2 regions of the Variovorax sp. YR566 genome follow, and region 1 is predicted to be linked to the other one. Evidence: predicted binding sites of a transcription regulator. Region 1 holds the regulator's gene; the other holds the start of a gene.

Region 1 (14,977 bases):
AGCAGCCCGAAGGCAGGCCGGAGCCCGAGACCGACAACCCCGTGGGAATGGAATAGGTCAGCGTCGAGCCCGAGCTGGTGTCGGGGCCGTTGTTGGTGAGCGTGAAGACGATCGGCACCGTGCTGCCGCTCGGCGCGGTGGCCGGTGCGTTGATGGCCACCGACACGTCGGCGCCCTGGTTCACCGTGATGATCTTGGTTTCGCTCGAGCTGCCCCCGCTGATCGCGGCGGTGACGCTCAGCGTGCCCTGGACGGTGGTGCGCAGCAGTACCTGGAAATCGCGCAACTCGTTCGCACCCAACGTGATGCCCGAGCAGGTCAGCGTGCCCGGGCCGGCTGCGCCCACCGCGACGCCGGACGAGCAGCTGCCCACAGGAACCGCGCCGGTGCCCATGTAGATGGTGTTCGCGGGGATCGTGTAGGTGAAGGAGGCGCCCGGCGCGCCGATCGGCAGGCTGTCGGTCTCGGCGATGGTGATGGTGCTGGTCACCGTGCCGCCAGCGGGAAGGATGTCGGGCGAATGAACAAGGCTCGACACCTGCGGCACGGCATGCGCGGCCGCGGCGAACAACAGCCCCGCCAGAGGCGCTGCCACGCGCGTCAGGCAGCGGCGCAAGCGCGCTGCGTTGGAAGGCACGTCGCGACGCGCCGACGCGTGCGACAGATTCGTTGGGGTCCTGAACATCCCGTCCCTCGTGATTGCTCTGATGGACCGGGCACCGTTTCTTTTGTCGCCGCTCGATGCGGCGGGGTGCTCCGGAAAGGGCGCGATTCTTGGACCCCACTCGCCGGTGCACTTTTGGCATTCAGGACAAAAGCTTTGCCGTTAATGACATTTGTTTACGAATGCAACATAATGTGAACTAAATCACACAGCGTTTCGGCGACGCACTCCTACGCTCGACGTCCATGTCTTACTGGTCGACCACGCCACCCCGGCGCGCGCACATCCTCGTCATCGACGACAACGTCGAAGAACTGCAGTTGCTGCTGGGAGTACTGCGCGAAGCCGGGCACCGCATCAGCCTGGCGTTCAACGCGCTGGAGGGCTACCGCAGGGCCACGGCGCTGCAGCCCGACCTGATACTGCTGGACGTGCGCATGGGCGCCACCGACGGCTTCGCGACCTGCCGGCTGCTGAAGGCCGACCGCGCGACGACACGCATCCCGGTGATCTTCGTGACCTCGTCGAGCTCGGTGCAAGAGCGGCTCACCGGCCTGCGCGAAGGCGCGGTCGACTACATCCTGAAGCCCTTCGAGCCTGCGGAAGTGCTGGCGCGCGTGGCCGTACACCTTGCGCTGTCAAGCAGCCGGCAGCAGGCGCAGGCCTGCATCGCGCAGGCCGAAAGCGCAGTGGAAAACGCGAAACGGGAACGCGGCACCAACACCCCGGGCGCCGACCACACCGACCGCGTGCTCGCGCAGGCCGTCGAGCGCCTGGTGCGCGCCGACCTGGCGAACGTGCCCACCCTGCCCGAATTGGCGGCGCGCGTGGGCACGCACGAAAAGCGGTTGTCGCGCGTGTTCCGCGAACAGACGGGCCGCACGGTCTTCGAGTTCGCACGCGAGGCGCGCCTCGCCGAGGCGCAGCGGCTGCTCGCGGAGTCGGCGCTCAGCGTGGAAGAAGTCGCGCTGGCCGTGGGCTTCTCCAGCGCGGCCAACTTCTCGACCGCGTTCCGCGAGCGCTTCGGCCGCACGCCCACGGCGTTTCGCCAGGCGCCTGCCGCCTCGACCTCTCCGCCATCGGTGCCGTCGGCCTGATGCGGCGTTGAGAAGGCGGTGACCACCCCGGCCCTGCGCGGCATCCGCACGTTGCTGCTGTGCTGCGCCTTCTGGCTGGCGGGGTCGGCCACAGCGCAGGCGGGCATGCTGCGCGTCGACGACGCGACCCGCTGGCCGGTGGCGCTCGACACGCGCGCCGAGGTGTTCGAAGACACCAGCACACGGCTGTCGCTCGACGAAATCGATGCCCTGGAAAGCGGCGTGACCGGCGGCTTCCAGCCCGGCAACGCAGCGCGCACGCGGCCGGGCTTTTCGCGTTCGGCCTTCTGGCTGCGGCTCACGCTGGTGAACGACACCGGCGCGATCCAGCCGCTTCGGCTGGTGCTCGACGCCACGTGGCTGCAGCACGTTGATTTCCATGCGCGCCGCGAGCTGGCGGGCTGGGCCACGTGGACACATGAGCAAACCGGCGTGTCGGTGCGATCACGCACCGGACGGGACCGCGAGCGCGTACCGACGCTGGCCCTCGACCTGCAGCCCGGCGAGCAGGCTCGCGTGCTGGTGCGGGTTCAGACGAACAGCAGCGTCAAGCTCGCGCCGGCGCTGTATTCGGCCGACGCCTGGCGCGAAGCAGAAAGCGGCCATGCACTGCTCGACGGCCTGCTGATCGGCGGGCTGCTGGTGCTCTCCGTGTATTCGCTGGCGCTGTGGTTCATCTCGCGCGACCTGGCAACGGCGCTGCAGAGCCTGGGCTTCGCGCTCGTGGCGCTCTACGAGGGCGCCTACCGCGGCCATGCACGGCTGGCGCTGTGGCCCGACAGCCTCGAATGGAGCTACCGCGCGGCCGGCGTCACCGCGGGCTGCTGCGTGCTCTCGCTGATGTTCTACCTGTACGCGGTGTCGCGGCGCAGCCCGGTGCGCGCGCCCGGACTGTCGCTCTTCGCGGTGCTCGCGGCAGGGCAATGCGTCGTGGTGCTGGGCACGCTGCTGGGGCCGTACGCGCCTTTCGCGCTGGCCGGCACGCTGAGCGCGCCGGTGGTGGTTCTCGCATTGACCGTCGGCACCTTCATCTACATGCGGCGCGCGGGGCCGGGCGGGCGGCTGGCCTTTCCGGTGATGAGCATCGTCACCGTCGGGGTGTGCCTGCGGCTCACCGAACTCGCGATGCCGGCGCACACGATCCCCGGCTTCGACGCCTATGCGCTGGGCTTCCCGGGCATGCTGGTCGGCCTGGTGGCGCTGGCGGCGTGGGCGCACCACCTGTCGCGGCAGCAGCGCGTCGCGCAGCGCACGCTGGTGCACTGGCAGGCCGAGGAACAGCAACGGCTGCAGGAAGAAGTGAAGCGCAAGACGCACGCGCTGAACGCCGCGCTTGAGCAGGCCGAGCACCAGGCGCGCGAGCAGACGCAGCTGCTGGCCTACATCAGCCACGACCTGCGCGCACCGCTGTCGACCATCATCGGCAACGCGCGCCTGCTGCATGGCGACAGCTCGCCGCCGCCCGAGCGGCTACAGGCCATCGAGCGCAGCGTGGCCTACCAGCTCGCGCTGATCGACGATCTGCTCGACTACGCGAAGAGCGAGCTGCTGCCCTTCGCCTTCGAGCCCCGGCCGGTGCACCTGCGCGCGCTGATCGACGACATCGCGCAGTACGCAGACACGCTCGCGCAGCGGCAGCACAACCGGTTCGAGCTGGAAGTGCTGGGCGCACTGCCGGTCGCGGTGTACATCGACAGCAAGCGCTTCCAGCAACTGCTGCTGAACTTGCTGTCGAACGCCGCGAAGTTCACGCGCGACGGCAAGATCGGCCTGCGCGTGCAGGCGCGGCCGCGCGCGGACTCGTGGCGGCTCAGGTTCGACGTGTGGGACAGCGGCATCGGCATCGACAAGGAAGACCAGGCGCGCATCGTCCAGGCCATCGCGCAGGGCGCGCCCAGCGCCAACGGCCACGGACTGGGGCTGGCGATCGCGCGGCGCATCGTGCAGCACATGGGCGGGCGCCTGCTGCTGGAGAGCCACCGCAACCTGGGAACGCGTGTGCACTTCTCGGTGATCGTGAAGGACGCGCCGAAAGAATTGCTGCCCCTGGCCACCAAGTCACAGCAGCCGCAGCAGCCGCGCCATGCACCGCCCGTGCCCGTACCGGGCCACAGGGTGAGACGTCCACCGGTGCCCGCGATCGCGCCGCTTCCCGCATCGGTGCGCGACGAACTCGAAACGCTCGCGCGCGACGGCCGTTGGAGCGACCTGCACGAATGGGCCGACCGGCTCGCGGCCGACGCGCGCCACTCGGCGCTGGTCGACGCGGTGCGGCATGCGCTGGACATGCTGGACTTCGAACACATCCGCCTGCTGGCGCGCGCTACGCCTAACGCGAGCCAATGACGCTGCGGGCGTCTGCGGAAAACCCGTCAGGCCGCGACGGCCTCCGCGCCCACGTCCGCGAAGTCGATCAGCACCTTCATCGCCTTCTGACGGTCGCTCGCCAGCTCGAAGGCCTGCCGCGCCTGCAGCATCGGGAAGGTGTGCGTCACCACGGGCGACAGGTCCACGCGCCCTTCGTTGATGAGCCGCACCGCAAGCGCGAACTCCGCGTGGAAGCGGAACGAGCCGCAGATGCTGAGCTCTTTCGCCACCACCATGTTCTGCGGAATGCTCACGTCCCCGCCCAGGCCCAGTTGCACGACCACGCCGCGCGGGCGCATCACCTCCAGCCCGTCGCGCAGTGCGCGCTCGTTGCCGGAGCATTCGAGCATCACGTCGAAGGTGCCCTTGTCGGCCGAATAGCGCGACACCCAGGTCTTGTCCTGCGCGACGTTGATGACGTTGTCGGCGCCCATGGCACGCGCGATGGCCAGCGGCTCGTCGACCACATCGGTGGCGGTGATCTCGGCTGCGCCATGCGCGCGCGCCGCCGCAATGGCCAGCACGCCGATGGGTCCGCAGCCCGACACCAGCACACGCTTGCCCAGCAGCGGACCGGCGCGCGACACGCCGTGCAGCCCCACCGAGAACGGCTCGGCCAGCGCGGCCAGGCGCAGCGGCACGTGCTCGGCCACCTTCACGCACTGCGTGGCCTCGCACAGCAGCATGTTGCGGAACGCGCCCTGCACGTGCGGCGTGCGCATGGCACTGCCGTAGAAGCGCATGTCGAGGCACTGGTTGGGCAGGCCTTCGAGGCAGAACTTGCAGGCGCCGCAGGGGCGGCTCGGGTTGATGGCCACCTTGTCGCCGATGCGCACGCTCTCGACGCCAGGCGCCACCGCCACCACGGTGCCGGCCACTTCATGGCCCAGCACCATCGGCTCCTTGATGCGCACGGTACCGAAGCCGCCGTTGTGAAAGTAATGCAGGTCGGAGCCGCAGATGCCGCCCATGCCGACCTTCACCAGCACCTGGCCGGGGCCGATCTCGCCGGCGTCCTGTTCGTCCAGACGCAGGTCGTCGGGGGCGTGGATCACGAGGCACATACAACGCAAACGCATGATTCTTTCCTTCGGCCAGTCAGGGCACGGGAGTAATGAGAGGCTGGCCCGCGAAGTGGGCCTCGAGGTTGCGGCGCACCAGCTCGCCCATGGCGCGGCGCGTCTGTTCGGTGCCGCTGCCATGGTGCGGATGCAGCACCACGTTGTCGAGCGCGGCAAAGCGCGGGTCGATGCGCGGCTCGTTGAGGAACACGTCCAGCGCCGCGCCGGCAATGCCGCGCGCCTCCAGCGCCTGCAGCAGCGCGCATTCGTCGACGGTGGTGCCGCGCGACACGTTCACGAGCCAGCCCTTGGGGCCCAGCGCCTGCAGCACCTCGGCATTGACGATGCCGCGCGTGGCCTCTCCGCCGGGCAGGATGACGATGAGCACGTCGCACCAGTCGGCCATCGCGCTCAGGCTGGCGAAGTGGCGGTGCGGGCTGTCGGCCTTCGGCGTGCGGCTGAAGTAACCCAGCTCCACGTCGAAGCCCGAGAGCCGCCGCGCGATGGTGCTGCCGATGCGGCCGAAGCCCGCGATGCCGATGCGCTGGCCGAAGACTCGGGTGGTCAGCGGCATGCCGCCACCGGCCCACGCGCCGCTGCGCACGAAAGCATCGCCCGCCGGAATGCGCCGCTGCACCGCCAGCGTGAGCCCCACGGCGAGGTCGGCCACGTCGCCGTTGAGCACGTCGGGTGTGTTGGTCACGCGGATGCCGCGCGCGCGGCAGGCGGCAAGGTCGATGCCGTCGGTGCCCACGCCGTAGCAGGCGATCAGCTCCAGCGCAGGCAGCGCGGCGATCAGTTCGGCGTTGGCACCCAGCTCGCCGCGCGTTGCGACCGCGCGAATGTTCGGCGCGTGCTCGGCAATGAAGGCCTGCCGGTCCGGCGCTTCCCAGAGGCGATGCAGCGTGTAGGCCGCCCGCATCGGCGCCATGTCCCATTCCGGGTAGGTGCCTGGCATCAGCACGTGCGGGGATGTAGCGGTAGCGGTCAAGCGGGTGTCTCCTCGGATAGCGGTTGCGACTCAATAAGATACCGGTAACTTTAATTGATGAAAGAAAATAATGCCAGCGGAGGTTTTACCAGTTGACGATCTCAAAAGATACCGGTAACTTATGCCGTCAGCCATGTACTCGGAGCCTCCTTTGAAACTCTTCGATCTTTCCGGGCGCACCGCCCTCGTCACCGGCTCCAGCAAGGGCATCGGCTTTGCGCTGGCGGCTGCGCTCGGCAACGCCGGCGCGCGCGTGGTGCTCAATGCACGCGATGCCGCATCGCTCAACGCCGCCCGCGACGCCCTGCGCGCCAAGGGCATCGCGGCCGAGGCCATTGCCTTCGACGTGACCGACGCCGCCGCGGTGGAAGCCGGCGTGGCCGCCATCGAAGCCGACATCGGCGCCATCGACATCCTCGTGAACAACGCCGGCATGCAGCACCGCGGTGCGTTCGCCGAATTCCCTATCGACGCGTGGCACAAGATCACCACCACCAACATCGACAGCGTGTTCCTGGTCGGCCGCTTCGTCGCGCAGCGCATGATCGAACGCAAGCGCGGCAAGATCATCAACGTGTGCTCGGTGCAAAGCGAGCTGGGCCGACCGGGCATCGCACCCTACGCCGCCACCAAGGGCGCGGTGAAGATGCTCACCAAGGGCATGGCGATCGACCTGGGCAAGTACGGCATCCAGGTCAACGGCCTCGGGCCGGGCTACTTCAAGACCGAACTCACTCAGGCGCTGGTGGCCGACGAAGCCTTCACGGCGTGGCTCTCGGGCCGCACGCCCGCCGGCCGCTGGGGCGACGTGGAAGAGCTCGGCGGCGCGGCCATCTTCCTGGCCTCGGATGCGTCGAGCTTCGTCAACGGCCACATCCTGTATGTGGATGGCGGCATCACCTCGAGCCTGTAGCACCGTGCAGCATCCAGAGCAGCCGCAGCGCCTGAGCGTGGTGGTAATGGGCGTGTCGGGCACCGGCAAGAGCAGTGTGGCCGCCGGGTTGGCGCAGACGCTGGGCGTGCCGTGGGTCGATGCCGATGACCTGCACGTGCCCGAGGCCGTGGCGCGCATGCGCGCCGGCCTGCCGCTCTCCGACGAAGACCGCTGGCCCTGGCTCGACCGCGTGGGCGCCAGCCTTGCCGACCGCACGGCCGCGCCGCGTGGCGTGGTGGTGGCCTGCTCCGCCCTGCGTCGCGCCTACCGCGACCGGCTGCGCGCCGCGTCGCCCGAGCTGCAGTTCGTGTTTCTCGACGGGTCGCCCGCGCTGGTGCGGCAGCGAATGGAACAACGCACCGGGCACTACATGCCGCCGGCGCTGCTCGACAGCCAGCTGAAGACGCTGGAGAGGCCCGACGCGAGCGAACCCGACGTGCTGCACGCCGACATCGCCGTGCCCGTGCAGCAGATCGTGGCCGACATCGGCGCACAGCTCGTTCAACGCTCGAAGGATGCTTCCATGAAAGTCTCTGCATGACAGCAGCATCCAGCCAGCGCGTGGCCGTGATCGGCGTGGGCATCATGGGCTCGGCCATCGCGCGCCGGCTGCTCGAATGCGGCCACCGGGTGAACGTGTTCGACCTCGATGCGGCCAAGGTGGCCGCGCTGGCAGCACAAGGCGCACAGGCGGCCGACACCGCGCAAGCGGCAGCGGCAGCCAGCGACTTCGTCATCACCAGCCTCAACTCTGCGGCGGTGGTGGAGCGCGCGATCTTCGGCGAGGCCGGCATCGTCGCCGCCGCACCTGCCGATGCGAAGCGGCTGCTGATCGACATGTCGTCCATCGACCCACCTTCCACGCGCCGGCTCGCACAGTCGCTGCGCGAGCGCACGGGCATGGGCTTCGTCGATGCGCCGCTTTCCGGCGGCGCGCCCAAGGCCCTGCTCGGGCAACTCACGGTGATGGCAGGCGGCAGCGCCGACGACGTGCAGCGCGCACGCGCCGTGATGGACAGCCTGTGCGCCAACTACACCCACATGGGCGACAGCGGCGCGGGCCAGACCACCAAGCTCGTCAACCAGCTGCTCTGCGCCATCGGCTTTCAGGCCGTGGCCGAGGCGGTGCGGCTGGCCGAAGCCGGTGGCGTCGATGCATCGAAGCTGCCCGCCGCACTGGCCGGCGGCCGCGCCGACAGCCAGATCCTGCGCGAGTTCGGCCCCAAGATGGCCGCGCGCGACTACACGCCTACCGGCCGCATCGACAACATGCTCAAGGACCTCGAAGCGGTGCAGGCCTTCTCGCAAGGCCAGCGCCTGCCGATGCCGCTGGCGGGCGCCGTCTCGGAGCTGCACCGAGCCTTCGTCGCGGCCGGGCTCGGCGCCGAAGACACGGCGGCCATGATGCGGCAGTTCGACGGCTACGGGCGCGGCTGAAGCGCCTCCCGCCACACACGGCTTTCACCCAGGAAAGAAGAGACACCATGTTCATCCGCTGCGCGTTTTTCAGGGGCCGGGTCAAGGCCGGCATGGAAGAAGCCTTCGACCGCCACGTGCACGAAAAACTCGTGCCGCTGTGGACCCGCTTCCCCGGTGCGCTCGAAGTGCGCGTGCTGCGCCAGATCGAAAGCGATGTGAGCGACCCCGAACTGGCGATGGTGCTGTCGATCCGCTATGCGAGTCGCGAGGACATCGCCCGCGCACTCGACTCACCCGTTCGCCATGAAAGCCGCGAGGTCTCGAAGAAGCTGTTCGAGATGTTCGACGGCACGGTCTTCCACACGGTGTTCAGCGCCGAGGAGTTCGCGCTGCCGGCCGCCTGAGCGGCGTCTTTCTTGCCGTCCTCTTCGGTGCCGCTCTCTTCGGCGCCGTCTTCTTCGATGCCGCCTTGCCATCGAGGTCCGCCAGCTCCCACACGCCACCGGCCGCCGACACCAGCGCATGCGCGCTGTTGATCAGCCCGATGTGCGAAAACGCCTGCGGAAAATTGCCGAGCTGCCGCTGTGCCACCGGGTCGTACTCCTCGGCGAACAGGCCCAGGTCGTTGCCCAGCGCCAGCAGGCGCTTGAACAGGGCTCGCGCCTTGCGCAGCTTGCCCATGGCCACGTACACGTTCGACAGCCAGAAGCTGCACGCGAGAAACGCGCCCTCCCCGCCTTCGAGGCCGTCCACGCCTTTCTCTGTGCGATAGCGGTACACCAGCCCGTTGAAGATCAGCTCCTTCTCGATGCGCGCGATGGTGCCCTGCACGCGCGCATCATGGATCGGCAGAAAGCCGATCAGCGGCATCCACAGCAGCGCCGCATCCACCGTGTCTGCGCCGTAGTACTGCACGAATGAATTGCTCGCGGCGTCGTAGCCGCGGGCGCAGACCTCGGCGTGGATCTCGTCGCGCACCTCCCGCCAGCGCTCGACAGGGCCTTCGAGCCCATACTCCGTCGCGCTCGCGATCACCCGGTCGAAGGCCAGCCAGCACATGATCTTGGAATGCACGAAGTGGCGCGGCTCGCCGCGCACTTCCCACAGGCTGCAGTCGGGTTCCTTCCACAGCACCATCAGGTGCTTCGCAATGGCGCGCTCCAGCGGCCACACCTTGTCCATGTCCGCCAGCCCGGCCTTGCGCGCCGCATGAAAGGCCGCGATGACCGAGCCGTACACATCGAGCTGGCGCTGCCCGTGCGCGCCATTGCCGATGCGCACCGGGCGGCTGTCTTCGTAGCCCGGCAGCCAGCCGAGCTCGAGTTCGGTGAGCGAGCGTTCGCCGTGCAGGCCGTACATCACCTGCAGCTCTTCGGGCGAGCCGCCCACCGCTCGCATCAGCCACCAGCGCCAGGCGCTGGCTTCCTCGACATAGCCCGAACCGATCAGCGCGTAGAGCGTGAGCGCCGCGTCGCGCAGCCAGCAGAAGCGGTAGTCCCAGTTGCGTTCGCCGCCCGGCAGTTCGGGCAGCGAGGTGCTCGGCGCGGCGACGATGCCGCCAGTGGGCTCGTAGGTGAGCGCCTTGAGCGTGAGCAGCGAGCGCATCACCGGCTCGCGAAACTCGCCGTGGTAGCCGCAGCGGCCGGTCCACGCGCTCCATTCGGCGACGGTGCGCGCCAGCAGCGCGCTGGCGTCGCGCGTCACCGGCGGCTTCAGGTGCGAGGGAAACCAGTCGAGGCTGAACGCGATGGCCTGCCCCGCGGACACGGTGAAGTCGGCAAAGCTCGCGAAGTTCTCGTTGGTCAGCGGCACGCCGGAGCTGATGCGCACCGAGTCCGGTCCGGCCGTGGCAAACACCGCGCCGTCGCGCCGCTCCATCCACGGGCACCACCCGCCGTAGTTGAAGCGGATGCGGAACTCGGTATGCATGGCGACCGTGCCGCGCACGCCCTGCACGATGCGCACCACCTCATGCGTGCCGTCGAGCGCGGGTCGGGGCATGAAGTCGGTGACGATGGCCGTCCCCTTGGCCGTGCGGATCGTGGTTTCGAGCACCACGGTGCCGGGCAGGTAGCGCCGCGTGACACGCGCCTTGCGGTCTTTGGCGCGCATCGTCCAATGGCCGTTGCGCTCGTCGCCGAGCAGGCTGGCGAACATCGCGGCCGAATCGAAGCGCGGCAGGCACAGCCACTCGATATCGCCACCGCAATGCACCAGGGCCGCGCTGTGGGTCGAGCCGATGAGCGCGTAGTCGCCAATGGGGCGGTTCGGGCGGTCGGCGTAAAGCCGTGCGGAGGGTTGCTTTGAGGTCTTAGGCAAGAGCCCGAGCTTTGCCGCGCACTCAGATGCGGCACGCCAGCGGCGGGCGCGGATTGCTGACGGACAACGCCTAATGGCGCATGACAAATAAGGCACCCATCTACTTGTTCCTGGGGATGGCCTTCGCACCGTCGCGCTCCTACCATCAGCCGCGCACGAAATGACAAGAGGCTCGTGAAGATGAAACGGCACAGGTCGCCGCTTGGGCCCCATGGTGCAGCGCTCTACTTTGCCCCTCCCATTCCAACGCAAATAGACATCACACGTGAACGGACACAACCAACTCTTCCGAGCCGATCCCGTTGCGTACGCGCAGCTTCGCGCGATCAACGGCGTTTCGTGGTTCATGCAGAACGCGCAGGCGCAGCAGAATCCAGCTTTCGCCATGCAGGTCCTGGTACTCAACACGGCCAAGATGGGCTCGTTCGATCTGCAGGGCACCGCGCAAGCCCTCCAGGTCACCTTGAGGCCGGTGGGAAATGTCCTCCATCAGGATCAGCCGATCTCGGCGTATTGGTGTCCTTTCATCCAGGGCAACGTGATGCCCGGATTCGTCGACGTACCTCGACACAACCCGCAGCACAGGTTCGTCTTCACCGCCGCCATGAATGGCTGCGCCCTGATGGTGACGAACTCGCCGCTCGGTGCGCATCTGATCAGGGTGTATCACCACCAGCACCCCGGGCAAGCCAACATCAATCAGATGATCCAGACGCAAGGGCAGGAAGTGATCTCGTACATCGGCTTCGACGACTACGGCCACGCCAATCAGCATATTCCGCTGCCGAACGCCTTCAACTTCCTGTACTACAGGAACGGCGCCTGGAAGTACGTTCTGCAACCGCAACTGTTCGATCCACTCACGAACAATGTGACGCTCAACGGCCTCATCCCCTCGCAGGTGCTCGATGCGACTTTCTGATTCAGGCGGCGGCCCTGGCCCCGGAGTCCGCTACAGCACATCCTTCAGCTTCGCCCGCAGCCTGCTGATCGCCTGGCTGTGCAGCTGGCACACCCGCGACTGGCTCACCTCCAGGATCGCGCCGATCTCGCGCAGGTTCAGCTCTTCCTCGTAGTAGAGGTTCAGCAGCAGCTGGTCGCGCTCCGGCAGCGCACCGATGGCGTCTACCAGCTGATGCCGGAAGCCGCTCTCCAGCAGCTGCTCCAGCGGATCGTCACTGCCGCGCCGGTCCTTGCGCGCGTCCTGGGAATGGCTGTCGAGGAACGGGCTGTCCGGGTCGTCCTTGGAGAAGTCTTCGACATACACCAGCTGGCAGCCCTGGATCTCCTGCAGCAGCGACTGATACGCCCCCAGGTCCATCTTCAGCTCCTTGGCGATCTCCCCTTCGGTGGGAGAGCGCCCGAGCTTGTGGCCCAGCGCCTGGATCGCCTTCTCGACGCCGCGCGCCGACTGGCGCAGGCCGCGCGAGCCCCAGTCGCTGGCGCGCAGTTCGTCGAGCATGGCGCCGCGGATGCGCTGGCTGACGAAGGTCTCGAACTGCGCGCCGCGGTTGTCCTGGTAGCGGCTGGAGGCGTCCAGCAGGCCCAGCATGCCGGCCTGGATCAGGTCGTCCAGCTCCACGCTGGCCGGCAGCTTGGCCATCATCTGCAACGCGATGCGGCGCACCAGCGGCTGGTGCTGCGCCAGCAGATGTGATTTTTCGATGGTTCCCTGTGCGGTGTACACGGCCGTCCTTCTTGGGTTGTCCGGGTCGGCGGGCTCAGGCCACGGCCTGCAGCGGCTCGGCCGCGCGCCAAGGCCAGCGGTCGACCTCGCCGGCAATGCGCCGGAAGTCGACAGCGGCATGGCTCGCGGGAAAGGCCTCGACGATGGTCTTCTTCAGGCGCCACGCGTCGGCAACGAGCGGGTCGAAGCGCACCCAGCCCGCGGGCTGCAGCAGCAGCGCGAGATAGCGGCTGGCAGCATGCGCGAGGTTGCTCATGATCTGGCGCGCAGCCACGACGTCGGCCGCGCCGTTGACCAGGAAGCGCATCTGCTTGAGGCCGTGCGCGTGGTGCAGCCGCTTGATGCCTGCATAGGCCGCGGTGATCGACGCGGGGTGCGGCTGCAGCACCAGCAGCAGGTCGTCCGCGCCCTGCGCGAGCGCCGACAACCGGCCCTCGGCGTCGAAAGCCGCATCGACGATGACGACGCCGTCGTGCCAGAACTTGCGCGGGTCGATTTCGCCATCCGCACCATTCACCGCGCCGTGCGGCGCGGGTAGCACGTGCACGCCGCAGGCTGCCTTGACCTCTGCACCATCCAGCGTCAGGCGCTGGCTTGCTACATCGGCCAGGTTCCCCAGCGGATCGATGTCCCACACCTCACAGGCGGAGCCCACAGTCGGGCAGTGCTCGTCCAGCAGCAGCACGTTGCGACCCTGCAGGGTCAGTGCCACACCGAGATTCATCGCGGCCGTGGTACTCCCCGCGCCCTGCCCCAGGCCTGCGACGGCCACCACGCGCGCATGCGTCGGTGCGAGCATGCGCCGCAGTCCGTCGGCCTGATCCGCAACCAGCTTGTTCATTCCTGATTCCTCAACCCAACTTCTCCAGCGCACGCGGCGCCTGCGTGGGAGCGGTCGACTCGGTGCCCAGCGCCTCCAGCAGCAGAAAGAGCTTGCCCACGCCCGCATACAGAGCACTGCCGCTCATGGCCCGCCCGTTGCGCGCCGGGCGCCCCGTGAGCTGGCCCAGCAGCGCGCGCGTGCGGTCGGCCCATTCGCCTTCGGCGTGCAACAGGCGCCACACGGTGGTGGTCATCTGGCCGGCGATCAGCAGCCGCTTCATGATGTCGGGGTCGCCCAGCTCGCCGATGCCGCCGACCATCTGCACACCGTCGCGCAGCAGGCGGAAGCAGGGCTCGGCGTCGCTGGCCCAGCCCTGCCATTGCGCGAGCTGCTGCGTGGAAACGTCCGCGCCGATATTGGTCAATGCATGGCCCTGCGCCAGCACGTTGCCGGTGCGCGCATCGACCACCCGCGTGGCGACGCAGCGCAGCGCGGGCATCGCATCGCGCCCGATGCCCGCCGCCATGGCGGCTGCGTTGAAGCGCAGCACCACGTCGGCATGCGCCTCGCTGCGCAACGCCGCCTTGCCGCGAAAGCGCACGGGCCGCCCCTCGCCGAATTCGAAGTCCATGCGCGCGAGCGTGTCGGGTGCGCCGGTGCGCACGTCGATCACCGCAGTGGAGCCCGGCGCGCGCGCCAGCCAGCGCTGTCCCGCGGCCTGCCACTGCACCATGGCCTCGATGCCGGGCAGCCTCGTCAACAGATACACCAGCGGCTTGTGGCCGAAGTCCTGCTGGCGCAGCCACGGCACCTGGCGTGCGCCGGGCTTGCGCGCAGCGTCCTTCATGCCGCGCGTGGCGGCGGTCGAGAGCCACTGGTTCGGCGCCGCCAACGGCAGGCCTGTGCGGTCCGACAGCAGCAGGCTGCCGTGGCATTCATAAGCGTCGCCGCCTTCGTTCGAGCGCAGCCCGACCTGCCCGCACAGTGCGAGCACATGGGTCTCGCAGCCGGCGGCCACTTCGCTGCGCGCATGCACCATCAGGTCGTGCAGCACGGTCTTCTGGCCGGTGCCTTCGTCGCCGGCCTGGCGCCACAGTGCGCGCGAACGCTCGAAGCCGATCTGCGCGCCGGCCAATGCGCTGGCGGTAGTGGCGAGCTCTTGCGCGTCGTGCGCCATGGCGCGAATCAGGTTCTGGTACTTCAGCCGCAGGCGATCGGTCTCGCCCTGCGCCTGCACCACCTGCGCCGAGGGGCCCGCGCCCGCCGGCTCCTCGTGCAGATCGCTTTCCGCGGGCACGAACAGCGGGCTGTGCTGGCGCGGCTGGAACACGCTGTCCACCAGCTGCGCGCGGTCGGCCTGCATCAGGTTCTCGGGCACCTTCTGGCCGCTGGAGATGTAGTGCACCGGCAGGCGGTGGCGGATCACGGTGTCGATCAGTGCGCCCGGATGCGTGGCCTCGTCGACCTTGGTGAAGATGCAGCCGGTGAGCTCGTTGCCGTGGCGGTAGGCATGCACCACCTCGTTGAGCGTGTCGCCGTGGCTGGTGGCGTTGAGCAGCAGCAGCCGCTTCACGGGCCGCTGGCTCTGGCCGAGCATCGCGATCTGCTCGGACAC
Region 2 (14,977 bases), 440 kb from region 1:
ACTGCGACGCGCGTCCGACTGCGCTACCCACGCCGCGAATGCCGCGCGGTGGATAGCGCGTGGCCGACACCAGCGCACGCGCCTGCCCGGCGGTGTCGACCATCGGCACCAGCAGGTTCTTCGCGCCGATGTCGAGCAACTGCTTGATGAGCGCGGTGTCGCCCTGCACGGCGCGCACCACCGGCTGGGCCCGATGCGGCGCCACCGCCTGCAGCGCGGCCAGCGTCGAGCGCAAGTCGTTGGGGGCGTGTTCGCCGTCGATCAGCAGCCAGTCGAAGCCGGCGGTTGCGCTGACCTCGGCCATGTACGGATCGGCCATCGAGAGCCAAAGGCCGACCTGCGGCTGGTTTGCGGCCAGGGCCGCCTTGAAGGGGTTGTGAGCGGGCATGCGGGATCTGTCGAAGAGTGGTGATGGATGGGCGCCGGCCGTCAGTCCAGCTGCCCCTGGCACACGTACTTGGTGTGCAGGTAGTCGTCCAGCCCGTGGACCGAGCCCTCGCGGCCGTAGCCCGAGTCCTTCACGCCGCCGAAGGGCGCGGCCTCGGCTGCCAGCGCGCCTTCGTTGATGCCGACGATGCCGGTCTCCAGCGCATCGGCCACGCGCCAGATGCGGCGCACGTCGCGTGAATAGAAATACGCGGCCAGGCCGAAGGGCGTGTCGTTCGCCTGCGCGATCACCTCGGCCTCGTTCGAGAAGCGCGTCAGTGGCGCGACCGGGCCGAAGGTCTCTTCGCAGGCGCAGGCCATGGTGGCGTCTGTATCGGCGAGCACGGTCGGTGCGAAGTAGTTCGAGCCGAGCTCGGGCAGCCGTGTACCGCCGGTGAGCACGCGCGCGCCGCGCGCCACTGCGTCCTGCACATGGCGCTCGATCTTCTCGACCGCGCGTGCATTGATCATTGGCCCGATCTGAGAGGCCGCGTCGGCGGCAGGTCCGACGCGCAATGCCGCCACGCGTGCAACCAGCAGTTCGGAAAAACGTTCGTGCACTGCCTCATGCACGAAGACGCGGTTCGGGCACACGCAGGTCTGGCCGCCGTTGCGAAACTTGGCGGTCATCAGGCCTTCCACTGCGGCCTCGAGGTCGGCGTCCTCGAACACGATGAAGGGCGCATTGCCGCCGAGTTCGAGCGACAGCTTCTTGAGCGTGTCGGCCGAACGGCGCGCGAGGTGCTTGCCGACGGGCGTGGAGCCGGTGAAAGTGATCTTGCGTACGCGCGCATCGTCGAGCCAGGCATCGACCACTTCAGGCGTGCGCTCGCGCGATGCGGTGACGATGTTCAGCACTCCCGGCGGTACGCCGGCTTCCGCGGCAAGGGCCACAAGCGCGAGCGAAGTCAGCGGCGTGTCCTCGGCCGGCTTGCACACCACGGTGCAGCCCGCGGCAAGCGCCGGCGCGATCTTGCGCGCGATCATCGCGGCCGGAAAATTCCACGGCGTGATCGCAGCGACCACGCCGACCGGTTCGCGCAGCGCGAACATGCGCCGGCCCGGCACGGGCGCCGGAATGACGTCGCCGTTGGCGCGCGTGGCTTCCTCGGCAAACCATTCGATGTAGCTGGCCGCATAGGCAACCTCGCCGCGGCCTTCGGCCAGCGGCTTGCCTTGCTCACGCGAGATGAGCCGTCCCAGGTCTTCCTGGTGCGCCATCACGAGATCGTTCCAGCGCTTGAGGATCTGCGCGCGCTGCTTGGCGGGCGTCTTGCGCCAGGCGGGAAAGGCGGCATGCGCGGCATCGACGGCTGCGTGCGCGTCGATTGCGCTGGAGTCGGGTACCTGCGCGATGAGGGCGCCGGTGGCCGGGTCGGTCACGTCGAGCGTGCGGCCGGAAGCGGAGCGCAGCCATTCGCCGGCGATGAAGTTGGCCGTGCGTTGCAGGTCGGGGCGCGAAAGGGTCAGGGGCATGGAGAGAAGGAGAAAGGAGAAAAGAAGGCGGTCAGCTCACGATGCCCAGGTGCCAGGGCACGAACTCGTGGTCGCCCAGTCCGAGCGTCTCGCTCTTGGTCGGCTCGCCCGAAGCGTGGCGCAGGATCTGCTCGAAGATCTGCTGGCCCAGTTCGGGCACGGAGAGTTCGCCGTCGATCACCACGCCGCAGTTGATGTCCATGTCTTCCTCCAGGCGGCGAAACATCGGCGTGTTGCTCGCGAGCTTGATCGTCGGCGCGGGCTTGCTGCCGAACATCGAGCCGCGTCCGGTGGTGAAGCAGATCAACTGCGCGCCGCTGGCGATCTGCCCCGTTGCGGCCACCGGGTCATAGCCCGGCGAGTCCATGAAGACGAAGCCAGGCTCGTCGATGGGTTCGGCGTATTCGTACACCGCGCGAAGCGGCGTGGTGCCGCCCTTCATCGCAGAGCCCAGCGATTTCTCGAAGATGTTGGCCAGGCCGCCGGCCTGGTTGCCATGGCCCACCACGCCGTTGAACTGTGCGTTCTGGCCGGCCGCGTAGCGCTCCCACCAGGCCAGCCGGTCGAGCAGCTTCTGCCCGACCTCGGGTGTTACGGCGCGGCGCGTGAGCATGAATTCCACGCCGTGGATCTCGGGCGTTTCCGACAGGATGGCCGTGCCGCCGTGGCGCACCAGCACGTCCATCGCCGCGCCGAGCGCGGGGTTGGCGGTGATGGCCGAGAAGCCGTCGGAGCCGCCGCATTCGAGCCCTATCTTCAGGTGGTGCGCGCCGACGCGCGTGCGCCGTGCGGCATTGGCCTCGGGCAGCATCTCCTCGATCGCGCGGATGCCGGCCTCGATGGTCACTCGCGTGCCGCCCACTTCCTGCATTACCAGCGTGCGCATCAGGCGGCCCGTTTCGAGCCCTTGCGAATCGACCAGCGCATCGACCTGGTTGCGTTCGCAGCCCAGGCCGACGATCAGCACGCCGGCCAGGTTCGGGTGGCGCGCATAGCCCGCCAGCGTGCGGCGCAGCACGTCGAAATGCTCGCTCGGCGACGACATGCCGCAGCCGCTGGTCTGCGCGAAGGCGGCCACGCCGTCCACGTTGGGAAAGGCGGCCATGCGCTCGGGCGTGAAGTGCGCGGCGATGCGCTTGATGACCGTGGCCGAGCAGTTCACCGACGACAGGATGCCGATGAAGTTGCGCGTGCCGACGCCGCCGCCGGGCCGCTCGAAGCCCATGAAGGTCGCGCGTTCGGCAACCGGCACGAAATCCACCGGGCGCACGTCCTGGCAGAAGGCCGGGTCGCGGTAGCTGTCGACCAGCGTGAGGTTGTGGCTGTGCACGTAGTCGCCGGCCTGCAGGTCGCGCGAGGCCACGCCGATCACCGTGTCGTACTTCTTCACTTCCTCGCCGGCCGCGATGGCGCGCGACGCGATCTTGTGGCCGGCGGGAATCTGCGCCCTGGCGCGCACACCGAACTCGGCGATCGTTTCGCCCAGGGCAATGGCGCTCTTGGCGACCAGCACGTTGTCGTTCGAGTGCAGGCGAAGCAGGGGACTGTCGTTCATGGCGTGGCGTGGGGTTGCTTCGAGCAGGTTCGGATGCCGGTGGGCGAGGGCTTCATCAGCCCTTTTCCATCAGCTCCTTGAGGTTGAGCTTGCGGATCAGGTCGGTCTCTTGCCGGTACACGGTCTGCACGTACTTCTGGTATTCGGGGCCGTCCTGGTACATGACCGGCGCATCGATGCTTTCCGCCACCTTGCGGAACTCTTCGCTGTTGACGGCCGTGCGGAACGCATCGCGCAGCCGCTTTTCGACTGCGGCAGGCAGGCCCTTGGGCGCACCGATGCCGTTGGGCGCTTCCACCACCACGTCGAAGCCGAGCTCCTTGAGCGTGGGCGTGTCCTTGAAGCGCGGCGTGCGCGCCTCGCCCCAGGTGGCGAGCAGGCGCAGCTTGCCGCTTTCGACGTGCGGCGCCCACGAACTGCTGTCGGCCAGCATGTCGACCTGTTCGCCCAGCACGTCCTGCAGTGCGGCCGAGCCGCCCTTGTAGGCGATGGCGTTGAACTTCACGCCGGCGGCCTGCGCGAACTGCTCCATGCCCACGTGCGTTGCGCCGCCGATACCGGCGTGTGCGTAGGTGACGGTGCCGGGATGGGCCTTGGCCTGCGTCACGGCGTCGCGCAGCGACTTGAACGGCGAGCGTGCCGGCACCGCGATGCCGAAGGTCTGGCCCGAAGTGCGCGCGAGGTAGGTGAGGTCTTTCAGTGGATCGAGCTGCACCGTGCCGATCTGGGAGAAGCGCGTGACCGAAATCGGTATCTGGCCGATCGTGTAGCCGTCGGGCCGCGCCGAGGCCAGCGCCTTGGTGCCGATCATTCCCGAGGCACCTGCGCGGTTCTCCAGCGCAATGGGCTGCCCGAGTTCGCGTGCGGCGATCTGGCAGATGATGCGCATCGACCGGTCGGCCGTGCCGCCTGCGGGCCACGGGCAGATGAACGTGAGGGGGCGTTCGGGGTAGTCGGCGGCCAGCGCGAGAGCGGGGGCGGTGGCGAGAGCTGCGGCGCCGAGGCCGCCCAGCACGAGCTGGCGCCGCGCCATGTTGCGAGGGGTTTTCATCGTTGTCTCCAGAAATCGTTGTTCGGCAAGCACAGCGGATTCTTCCGGAGACAATCATTGCCATCCAATGAAATAGCGGACTCTCTTCATGAGCTCCAGGTTATGAAGAAGAAAGCCCGCTCAAAGCGCCATGAGCCAGATCGACCGCGTTCTTCGTTCCAACCTCAAGCTGCGTCATCTGCAACTGCTGGTGGCGCTGGACGAGTTTCGCCACCTGGGGCGGGTCTCGGAGTTTCTTTCGATCACGCAGCCGGCCGTTTCGAAGATGCTGGCAGAGATCGAGCGCATGTTCGATCTGAAACTGTTCACGCGCTCCACGCGCGGCACCGAGCCCACGCCCTTCGGCGTCACGGTGGTGCGCTTTGCGCGCTCGGTGCTGGCCGACTACCAGCGCACGCGCGACGAGATCGACGCCGTAGCCAGCGGCGGCGCAGGCCGCACCAGCGTGGGCGCGATGGTGGTGGCCACGCCGAGCCTGCTCGTCAAGGCCATCCAGCAGCTCAAGAAGCAGTCGGCACTGACCACCGTGATGGTGGAAGAGGGCGATCTCACGCGGCTGCTGCCTCGTCTGCGCGTGGGCGAACTCGACCTGATCGTCGGCCGGCTGGAGCCCGGCTATGCCTCGCCGGACCTGGAGACCGAAGCCCTCTACACAGAGCCGATGTGCATCGTGGTGAGCCCCGGCCACCCGTTGGCGGAGGCTCCCAGGCCAAGCTGGAAGATGCTCGCCGAGCTGCCCTGGGTGGTGCCCCCGCCGTGGGCTTCATCGCGCTCGAAGCTGGCCCAGATGTTCTACAAGCACCGCCTCGTGCCGCCGGCGGACATCGTCGAGACAGCGTCGTTTCTTGTCACGCTGTCCGTCATGCATGAGCGGCCGGCCGTGGGGTTCCTCGCGCGAAGCGTCGCACGGCACTTCGCGAAGCAGGGGCAGCTGTGCATCCTGAAGATCAACGTGCCGATCGAGCTTCCGCCGGTGGGCATCATCACGCTGCGGGGGCGTTCGCAGACGCCCGCCAGTCAGCTACTTATGGAATGCCTGCGAAAGGTTGCGCCGCCGCGTTAGCGCAGCACCAGCACCGGAATGTGCGAGTGCGTCAGCACGTGCAGCGTCTCGCTGCCCATCAGCAGGCGCGCCAGGCTGCGCCGTCCGTGCGAGGCCATCACGATCAGGTCGCACTGCTGGTTCTTCGCGGTCGTGATGATGGCCTCGGCCACCTGGTTCGACTTCATGACGATGGCCTGCGGATTGCGGACGCCCTTGGCGACCGCAGTGGCCACGACCTTGTCGACCAGTTGCTGCGCGGCGCGGTCCGTATGCTCCTGGGAGGCCTGGATGTCCCGCTGGCTCAGCATCATCGAGCCTTCGAAGTAGCCGACCGGCTCGATGTGCGCGACGGTGACGCTCACCAGTTCCGCGTTGGTCAACAGGGTCAGGTCGATGGCGGCGTTGACCGCTTGCTCCGACAGCGCGGAGCCGTCGGTTGCGACAAGAACACGCTTGTACATGGCAGGCTCCTTGGCCCCCGGCACCGCGGGTGCCCTCATGTTCAGTCTAGTTCGCGATTGCGGTCATGCAAGGCCCTTCATTTTTCGCCTGGACTGCCGATAACCCTCTTGAGGACACAACAGGGGACCCAGATGCTGAATGCCATCGCTGCGACCGGCAGCACCAGAAGCGGGGGCGACGTCAACGCCGAGCTCGCGAAGATCCAGCGCCAGATGACGGCAACGCAGAAGCAGATCGCGGAAACACAGGGCCAACTGCTCGGCACGCCCGAGGGCGAGGCGCGCGATGCGATCCGGCTGCAGCTCGAAGCGCTGGCGGCCCGGCTTGCCATGCTGCAGCAGCAGATGAGCGCGCTGCGCACGGCCAGCGTTCAAAAGAGCGCGATGGCTTCAATGGAAGAGAGCGGCAGCAGCAGCACATCGCAGCGCGCCAATGCTGGTAGCACTTCGATCGGCAGCATGCTGGACGTGAAGGCCTGACTCAGCCTCCGCGTTCCGGCCACCGGTGCCGCGTGCCCCCCGAGCGCCGGTCCGCCTTCTCCATGACAACGCCCTGCACGAGCAACTGCTCTCCGCGTTGCTCCAGGTGCTGCAGGCAGCGAAGAAAGACATCGAGATCCGCAGGCTCGATGCCTTCGAGCAATTCGGTGTTCAGCCCCGCGATCCGGGGAAACAGCCTGCCGAACAACTGCTGGCCTGAAGCGCTCAGCCGCACGTGCACTTCGCGGCGGTCCTGAGCGTCCTGTCGCCGCACCACCAGCTTCTTCTCGACCAGGCTGCGCAGTCCGCGCGAAGTGCGCACGCGGTCCAGGTGCAGGTGCGTGGCCAGCGTCGACGCAGTCATCTCGCCCTCCTGCGCCAGCGTGGCGATCATTCCCCACTCGCGGCGCGTGATGCCGAAGCCTCCTTCGACCAGGCGGGTCGCCATGCCGTTGCCCGAGCGCATGGCTCGTGCCAGGCGGTACAGCAGCAGGTCGTTCAGGGAACGGGGCGCGCGCAACGCTGCTGCATCGGGAAAAGCTTGTTGCATACGTATGAAAAATGGGATGGGGAGTGTGGTTCGCCCGCCTCGGAGCACTGGTAGTTGATTAGATCAACTGTTTGCCCATACGTATAAACCGGTAACAAATTTGAACGAACGGAAACAGTCTTGGCGCGCGATTTTCGCCGTGAAAACTCGCGCGCCCCGTTCACGACAACCGCTCGCAGGAGATCCGATGCCCGCATTCCTTTCCAGGCGCAAGCTCATCATGGCGTGGGGCATTGCCCTGGCCGCTTGCGCTCCCATGGTCCACGCCCAGGCGCTGGACGGCGGGCCGCTCACCCTCGTGGTCGGCTATGCGCCGGGCGGCAGCACCGACCGCATCGCGCGCCTGATCGCCGAGCGGCTGACGCCCAAGCTCGGCGTTCAGGTGAGCGTGGAAAATCGTCCGGGCGAGGGCGGCCGGCTCGCGGCCAAGGAAGTAAAGCGCGCCCCCGCCGGGCAGAACGTGCTGATGCTCGGCAACCCCGCCGTGATGGTGGTCGCGCCGCTGGTCTTCAAGGACGCGGGCTATGACCCTGACAAGGACTTCGTGCCCGTGTCGCAAGTCAGCAGCTACGACTTTGCGCTGGCGGTCGGCAACAAGCTCCAGCTCGACCGCGCGATGTTCCTCGTCAGCCGGCTGTGGGCGCATCCGGAAGAGGCGATTTTCGGCGTGCCCGCCACTGGCAGCCTGCCTCACTTCTTCGGCCTGATGGTGGGCGATGCGCTGAGCGTGCAGCCGCAGATCAAGGGCTACGGCGGCTCGGCGCCCCTGGCGGCCGACCTGAGCGGCGGCAGCCTGCCCATTGCCATCGACACGCTCGATTCGCTCTATCCCCAGCACGTGGCCGGCAAGATCCGCATCCTGGCCACCTCGGGCAAGAAGCGCGCGAGCTTCGCGCCCAACATTCCCATCTTCCGCGAGGCCGGCATGAAGATCGATGCCGACGGCTGGAACACCTTCTTCGCGCCTAGCACCATGCCGAACGCCAAGGTGCAGCTGCTGGCCAATGCGATCCGCGACGTCATGAAAGACCCGGGCCTGCAGAAGGCGGCCGACGCGCTATACATCACGCCCGTGATCAGCAATGCGGCCGAGACGGCTCAGATGCTGAAGGCCTTTCGCGCGCAGTGGGAGCCAGTGGTTCGGCGCTCCGGCTTCCAGCCCTGAGACTTTCTTTCGTCAGCTCGCAAGCGCCCGCATCTCCGCAATGAGATCGGCCTTGCCCTCGAAGCCGATGCCCGGCAGCGGCGGCAGCGTGACGTAGCCGTTGTCCACCTTCACGCCATCGGGGAAGCCGCCGTAGGGCTGGAACAGGTCGGGGTAGCTCTCGTTGCCGCCGAGCCCGAGGCCGGCCGCAATGGCGAGCGACATCTGGTGGCCGCCGTGCGGAATGCAGCGCGAGGGCGACCAGCCGTGCGCCTTCAGCATGTCGAGCGTGCGCAGGTACTCCACCAGCCCGTAGCTCAGCGCGCAGTCGAACTGCAGCCAGTCGCGGTCCGGCCGCATGCTGCCATGGCGGATGAGGTTGCGCGCGTCCTGCATCGAGAACAGGTTCTCGCCCGTGGCCATGGGGCCGGCGTACACCTCGCCGAGCTTCGCCTGCAGCTCGTAGTCGAGCGGATCGCCGGCTTCCTCGTACCAGAACAGCGGGTACTGCGACAGCGCGCGGCCGTAGTCGACAGCGGTCTTCAGGTCGAAGCGGCCATTGGCATCCACCGCGAGTTGCTGGCCGGGGCCGAGGATCTTCAGCACAGATTCGATGCGCTCGCAGTCTTCAGCGAGCGTGGCGCCGCCGATCTTCATCTTCACCACCGAGTAGCCGCGCTCCAGGTAGCTGGTCATCTCGCGCTGCAGGCCTTCCACGCCCTTGCCGGGGTAGTAGTAGCCGCCCGCTGCGTAGACGAACACGCGCGGGTTCGGCGTGCCGTTGCCGTAGCGCTCGGCCAGCAGCTGGTAGAGCGGCTGGCCCGCGATCTTGGCGGTGGCGTCCCACACCGCCATGTCGATGGTGCCCACGGCCACCGAGCGCTCGCCGTGGCCGCCGGGCTTCTCGTTGATCATCATGCGGGCCCAGATCTTGTGCGGATCGAGGTTCCCGCCGGTTTCGTCGAGCAGCGACGCGGGCTCGGCTTCGAGCAGGCGCGGCAGGAAGCGCTCGCGGATCAGCCCGCCCTGGCCGTAGCGGCCGTTGGAGTTGAAGCCGTAGCCGATGACGGGCTTGCCGTCGCGGATCACGTCGGTGACCACGGCCACGAGGCTCAGGGTCATCTTCGAGAAGTCGATGTAGGCGTTGCGGATGTCCGACTTGATGGGACGGGTGGATTCAAGGATGTTGACGATTTTCATGGTCGGGTTCGGGGGATGGAGAAAGCAAAAGACGTTCAGCGGTGCAGCGACGAGCCGCCGCAGATGGCGACGTCCTGTCCCGTGATGGCCGCCGCCGGCGGCGACAGAAGAAAGCCCACGAGCGCGGCGATTTCCTCGGGCTGTATCAGCCGGCCGATGGGCGGCATGCGCGGTGCACTGCCCGCGCGGGCCGGGTCCTGCAGCATCGAGGTCTGCGTGGCACCGGGCGACACCACGTTGACGGTCACGCCCTGGGCCGCGACCTCCGCGGCCCAGCTGCGCGCGAGCGCGATCAGCGCCGCCTTGGTCGCGGCGTACTGGCCGCGACCGGGCAAGCCCTGTGCGACGCGGCTGCCGACGAACACGACGCGGCCGTGTCCGCGCGCGGCCATCGCGGGCACGAGGGCGTCGGCCAGCCGCGTGGCCGCGTCGACGTGCAGGCGCCACATGAGTTCGCCGCTCGCGTGGTCGAGTGAACCCAGCGGGCCGACTCGCAGCACGCCGGCTGCGTGCACCAGCGCATCGGCGTTCTGAAGCGCGGCGGCTGTGCGCGCGATGGCATCGGCATCGCACAGGTCGACGGCTACATGCACGAAGCCCGCGTGAGACAACGTGGGCGCGGCCAGGTCGAGCCCGCTCACGCGCCAACCCGCTTCGAGCAACTGCGACGCAATGGCACGGCCGATGCCGCCGCTGCTGCCCGTCACCACTGCATGCGGGGCAGCTTCATTCGACATGGATGTTGCCCTCCACGATGATCTTCTTCGAGCGCGCCATGTCCTCGGCCTGGAACTTCGCGAAGTCCTCGACGCTGCCCGGTGTCAGCAGCAGGCCCTGCGCACCCAGCGTCTCGCGCATGTCGGTGCCCAGTGCCTTGTTGACCTCGGCGTTCAGCCGCTGCGTGACGGCGGCCGGCAGCTTCGCCGGCCCCCACAGGCCATACCAGCTGTAGAACTCGTAGCCCGGAATGCTTTCGCCCACCGTGGGCACGTTAGGCAGGCTGGTGGCGCGCGTGGCCGAGGTCACGGCAATCACCTTCACCATGCCGCTCTTGTGATACTGCAGCGAGCCGAGGATGGGGTCGATGAAGCCGTCGATCTGCCCGCCGATCAGGTCCTGGAACGCGGGCGCCGTGCCCTTGTACGGCACGATCAAATAGTCGAGCCCGCCGCCCGCACGCTTGAGCAGTTCGGTCGATAGATGGCCCGCCGATCCGATGGAGCCCACCGCGAAGGTCATCTTGCCCGGGTGCGCCTTGGCGTACGCGATGAGCGACTTCACGTCCGTCACCGGCAGGTTCTTGTTGACGGCCACCGACAGCGGCGCCTTGGCCACCAGGGCCACGGGGGTGAAGTCTTTCACCACTTCGTAGGGCACGGCCTTCATGGTCATCGGCGCCGTCGTGAAGGTCGAGGCGTTGAACAGCAGCGTATAGCCGTCGGCCGGCGCCTTCGACACCACGTCGGCGCCGATGACGCCGTTGCCGCCCGCGCGGTTCTCCACGATGAAGCTCTGGCCCGTCTGCTCGCCGAGCTTCTGCGCCAGCAGGCGGCCGATGGTGTCGAGCGTGCCGCCGGGCGGAAACGGAATCACCATGCGCACCGGGCGGCTGGGCCAGGTCTGGGCGAAGCCGGCGGTGGATGCCGCGGCCAGCGCGAGGGCGGCCAGCGTGGCTCGCAGGAAATGGTTGCGTTGCATGTCTCTTGTCTCCTTGTGGTTTTTCATCGGGGCATCGCGGGTGTCGCGGCCCCGTGGGCTCAGCGCTTCGACAGGCCGGCCTGCTGCACGGCGGCGTGCAGCGCATCCATCTCGTGCGCATTCGGCGCTTCGGTCGGCGGGCGCACGGTGGCGTTATCGAGCACGCCGGCCAGGAACATGCCGCCCTTCATGCGCGCGTGCGCCTCGCCGGTCGGCTCGCCGCCGCCGTACACCGCGTCTTTCAGCGGCGTGATGAGCGCCTGCACCGCCATCGCCTTCTTCAGATCGCCGGCCTTCACCGCGTTCCACAGGTCGATGATCAATTGCGGAATGAAGGTCGCGAAGCCGACCAGCGCGCCGTCCACGCCCTGCACCATCGAGGCCAGCAGGTACTCGTCGTGGCAGGTCAGGATGGCCTTCGATGCATCGGCCTCGCGGATCGCCTGGATGTCGCGGGCGTACTTGTTCATGTCGCGCTGGCCTACCTTGAAGGCCTGCAGGTAGGGCAGGCGCGCCAGCTCGGCCAGCAGCTGCGACGAGTAAGAGGCGCGCGTCCAGGCCGGATACACGTGGCAGACCAGGTCCAGTTCCGGCGCGGCGCGGTGGATGGCCTCGAAATACTGCAGCGCATGGCCGGGCGTGAAACCGAAGCGCAGCCAGTGGTGCGGCGGCATCACGTCGAGCGCCACCGCGCCGGCAGCCTGCGCGGCGCGTGCATGCTCGGCAGCCTCGGCCAGGCCTTCGCACACGATCGACGAAATCACCGGAGTGCGGCCGCGCAGCTCGTCGGCCACGATGCGCGTCACCTCGGCGCGTTCAGAGGGCGTCAGCGAAAACACTTCGCCGGTGTGGCCATTGGTCATGATCGCCACCACGCCGTCATGGCCGGCCAGCCACGAGGCCAGCTTGCGCAGCGCCGGCTCGTCGATGCGGTGGTCGGCCGTGAAGGGGCAGGAAATGGCGGGGATGATCCCGCGATAATTCGCGATGGAAGGCATGCTGTGTCTCCGTTGTGGTTCAAGGTGCAGGAATGGGTGCATCTTTTGCCGGCGGGGCGCGAGCCGTCCAATACTCGAATTGCATACAACTATTCAACTGCGCTGCGCATGGGCCCCGGCAACCGACCCCTCGACCTCGAATGGCTGGAAGATTTCCTGGCCCTGGCCGAGTCCGGCAATTTCTCGCGTGCCGCGCAGGCGCGCTCCATCGCGCAGCCCGCCTTCAGCCGCCATATCCGATCGCTGGAGGAGTGGGTGGGCGTCGACCTGTTCGACCGCAGTGGGCACCCGACCGCGCTCACGGCGGCGGGCAAGCGCTTTCAGCCCCTGCTGCAGGAAGTGCTCGCGGGCCTCGAAGCCGCCCGCATCAAGGCCCGCGCCGCGCACGACCTGGACGCCGCCAGCCTGAGCTTCGCCGCCACGCACGTGCTGTCGCTCACCTTCTTCCCGCGCTGGCTGGGCAGCGTGGAGTCGCGCCTGAGCATGGGCCCGATCCAGACCGTTTCCGACAGCTCGTACGCCTGCGAAGACCTGATGCTGCAGCGCCGCGTGCAGTTCGTGCTGTGCCACGGACACGCAGGCGCACCGGGGCGACTCGACGACACCGGCTACCCCGTTCAGCGATTGAGCGAAGACGTGCTGGTGCCCGTGAGCGCGCCCGATGCAAACGGCGCTCCGCTGCATGTGCTGGGCGCAGGCCAGTCGCCTTCCGTGCTGGCCTACAGCGATGCCTCGGGACTGGGCCGGATCATGCGGGCCATGCAGGACAGCGAATTCGGCAAGGACTTCGCCGCGTCGCTGTCGATCGTCTTCACGGCCCACCATGCCGCGCTGCTGCGCACCATGGCACTCGAAGGCCGTGGCCTCGCATGGCTGCCGATGAGCCTGGTGGCCGAAGACCTGCGCAGCGGCACGCTGGTCGACGCCGGCGCGGGCGGCTGGCGCGTGCCGGTGGACATCCGGCTGTACCGCCAGCAGGCGCACATGGCGCCGGTGGCGGAAGCGCTGTGGGCGCTGGTCAGCGGCGGCGCCTCAGGCGCCTGACCGCTTCAATTGGCGCAGCGTGCCTCGAGAGCATCGAGGAACGAGCGGTCCCAGCGTCCTTCCTTCATCGCCTGGATCGTGCGCGCTTCCGTCTCCAGGTGCGCGCGAGCCTTCTCGATCAGCAACTCGGCCTCGTCGGGCGAGAAGGCCAGCAGCCCGTCCTGGTCGCCCACCACGATGTCGCCCGGGTTCACGATCATGCCGCCGACCGACACCGGCACGTTGATCTCGCCGGGGCCGTCCTTGTACGGGCCGCGATGGTTCACGCCGCGCGCGTACACCGGGTAGTCGCGCTCGCGGATCTCGGCCACGTCGCGGATGGCGCCGTCGAGCACCAGGCCCGCGGTACCGATGGTCGCGGTATAGAACGACAGGATGCCGCCGATCACGGCGTTGGTGATGTCGCCGCCCGCGTCGATCACCAGCACGTCGCCGGGCCGGCAGAACTCGAAGGCGCGCATCGGCGTGAGGTTGTCGCCGCCGCGCGTCTTCACGGTGACTGCCGTGCCCGCCATGGTCTTGTGTCCGGGGCGGTGGTAGGGCTGCAGGCCGACGCTACCGATGTTGCGGTGCAGGTTGTCGCTGAGCGCGGCCACCGGAATGTCCTGCAGCGCGGCGATGATGGCCGGCGCCACTTGCGGGGCCGACGGGTTCTTGCGGATGGCTTTGTAGGGCATGACTGGTCCTTGTGAGTTCTTCGGCGCGCGTCAGCGCAGTGCGGCCACTGCACGGGCGATGCGCGTGCAGCCTTCTTCCAGCGTCTCGATCGACGTGGCAATGGAAAGACGGAAGTAGGGCGACAGGCCGTACGCGGTGCCCGCGACCACGGCAACGCCTTCGCTTTCGAGCAGGTACATCACCACGTCGCCGTCCTCGTTCAGGCGCTTGCCTTCGGGCGTGGTCTTGCCGATGAGGCCGCCGCAGTTGATGTACAGGTAGAAGGCACCGGGCGGCGTGGCGCAGCTGAGGCCGGGAATGTCGTTGATGAGCGCCAGCGTGCGATCGCGCCGCTGCTTGTACACGGCCACGCTCTCGGCCACGAAGCCCTGGTCGCCATTCAATGCAGCAGCCGCGGCCGCCTGGCTCACCGAGCAGCAGTTGCCGGTGGACTGCGACAGCAGCGTGTCCAGCGCCTTGATCAGGTCCACCGGGCCGGCCGCATAGCCGATGCGCCAGCCGGTCATCGCATAGGTCTTGGAGACGCCGTTCACTATCAGCGTGCGATCGCGCAGCGCGGGCGCCTCCACGAGGAGGTGCGGCGTCGCCTCACCGTCGAAGCGGATGTGCTCGTAGATCTCGTCGGTCATCACCATCACGTGCGGATGGCGTTCCAGCACTTCGGCCAGCGCGCGGTATTCGGCGGCCGTGTAGCTCGCACCGGTCGGGTTGCTCGGCGAATTGATCAGCAGCCAGCGCGTGCGTGGCGTGATGGCGGCCTCGAGCTGCGCGGGCGCGAGCTTGAAGCCCTGGGATTCGGGGCAGGCCACGGTAACGGGCGTGCCCTCGCAGGCGAGCACCATGTCGGGGTACGACACCCAGTAGGGTGCGGGAATGATCACCTCGTCGCCCGGCTCCAGCGTGATCGCAAAGGCGTTGTAGATCGCGCTCTTCGCGCCGCTGGTGGCGATGATCTCGTTCATCGCATAACGCAGGCCGTTCTCGCGTTCGAGCTTGGCGACGATGGCTTCGCGCAGCTCCACCGTGCCCGCCATCAGCGTGTAGCGCGTGGCGCCGCGCTCGATGGCGGCGGCCGCGGCCTGGCGGATGTGAGGCGGTGTGTCGAAGTCGGGCTCGCCCACTACGAGATTTATGATCGACTTGCCCTGCCTGCGCAGTTCGTTGGCGCGGT

Evidence for each region. The regulator FliA, encoded in region 1, starts transcription of late flagellar genes. The targets are predictions, from matches to a motif close to CTAAAGTTTNNNNNNNNNNNGCCGNTA.
Region 2: a site for FliA is predicted at 6,090-6,116, ahead of ACTG4X_RS28575 (FlxA-like family protein). Genes of this name have one in related genera too.

What each region holds. Positions count from the first base shown of each region.
Region 1 covers NZ_CP197092.1:5,664,396-5,679,372, forward strand. The annotation lists gene ACTG4X_RS26445 (SdrD B-like domain-containing protein) at 1-685, opposite strand, end outside; gene ACTG4X_RS26450 (helix-turn-helix domain-containing protein) at 910-1,761, shown strand; gene ACTG4X_RS26455 (ATP-binding protein) at 1,780-4,107, shown strand; gene ACTG4X_RS26460 (L-idonate 5-dehydrogenase) at 4,134-5,207, opposite strand; gene ACTG4X_RS26465 (2-hydroxyacid dehydrogenase) at 5,227-6,180, opposite strand; gene ACTG4X_RS26470 (SDR family oxidoreductase) at 6,314-7,093, shown strand; gene ACTG4X_RS26475 (gluconokinase) at 7,098-7,655, shown strand; gene ACTG4X_RS26480 (NAD(P)-dependent oxidoreductase) at 7,652-8,551, shown strand; gene ACTG4X_RS26485 (hypothetical protein) at 8,599-8,937, shown strand; gene ACTG4X_RS26490 (glycoside hydrolase family 15 protein) at 8,903-10,852, opposite strand; gene ACTG4X_RS26495 (hypothetical protein) at 11,118-11,774, shown strand; gene ACTG4X_RS26500 (RNA polymerase sigma factor FliA) at 11,805-12,539, opposite strand; gene ACTG4X_RS26505 (MinD/ParA family ATP-binding protein) at 12,574-13,380, opposite strand; gene flhF (flagellar biosynthesis protein FlhF) at 13,391-14,977, opposite strand, start outside.
Region 2 covers NZ_CP197092.1:6,108,544-6,123,520, reverse strand. The annotation lists gene hpaI (4-hydroxy-2-oxoheptanedioate aldolase) at 1-388, opposite strand, end outside; gene ACTG4X_RS28600 (NAD-dependent succinate-semialdehyde dehydrogenase) at 430-1,902, opposite strand; gene ACTG4X_RS28595 (UxaA family hydrolase) at 1,934-3,457, opposite strand; gene ACTG4X_RS28590 (tripartite tricarboxylate transporter substrate binding protein) at 3,513-4,508, opposite strand; gene ACTG4X_RS28585 (LysR substrate-binding domain-containing protein) at 4,639-5,571, shown strand; gene ACTG4X_RS28580 (universal stress protein) at 5,568-6,014, opposite strand; gene ACTG4X_RS28575 (FlxA-like family protein) at 6,147-6,494, shown strand; gene ACTG4X_RS28570 (MarR family winged helix-turn-helix transcriptional regulator) at 6,496-7,044, opposite strand; gene ACTG4X_RS28565 (tripartite tricarboxylate transporter substrate-binding protein) at 7,232-8,209, shown strand; gene ACTG4X_RS28560 (mandelate racemase/muconate lactonizing enzyme family protein) at 8,222-9,388, opposite strand; gene ACTG4X_RS28555 (SDR family NAD(P)-dependent oxidoreductase) at 9,424-10,125, opposite strand; gene ACTG4X_RS28550 (Bug family tripartite tricarboxylate transporter substrate binding protein) at 10,115-11,086, opposite strand; gene ACTG4X_RS28545 (dihydrodipicolinate synthase family protein) at 11,146-12,084, opposite strand; gene ACTG4X_RS28540 (LysR family transcriptional regulator) at 12,193-13,128, shown strand; gene ACTG4X_RS28535 (RraA family protein) at 13,134-13,805, opposite strand; gene ACTG4X_RS28530 (aspartate transaminase) at 13,836-14,977, opposite strand, start outside.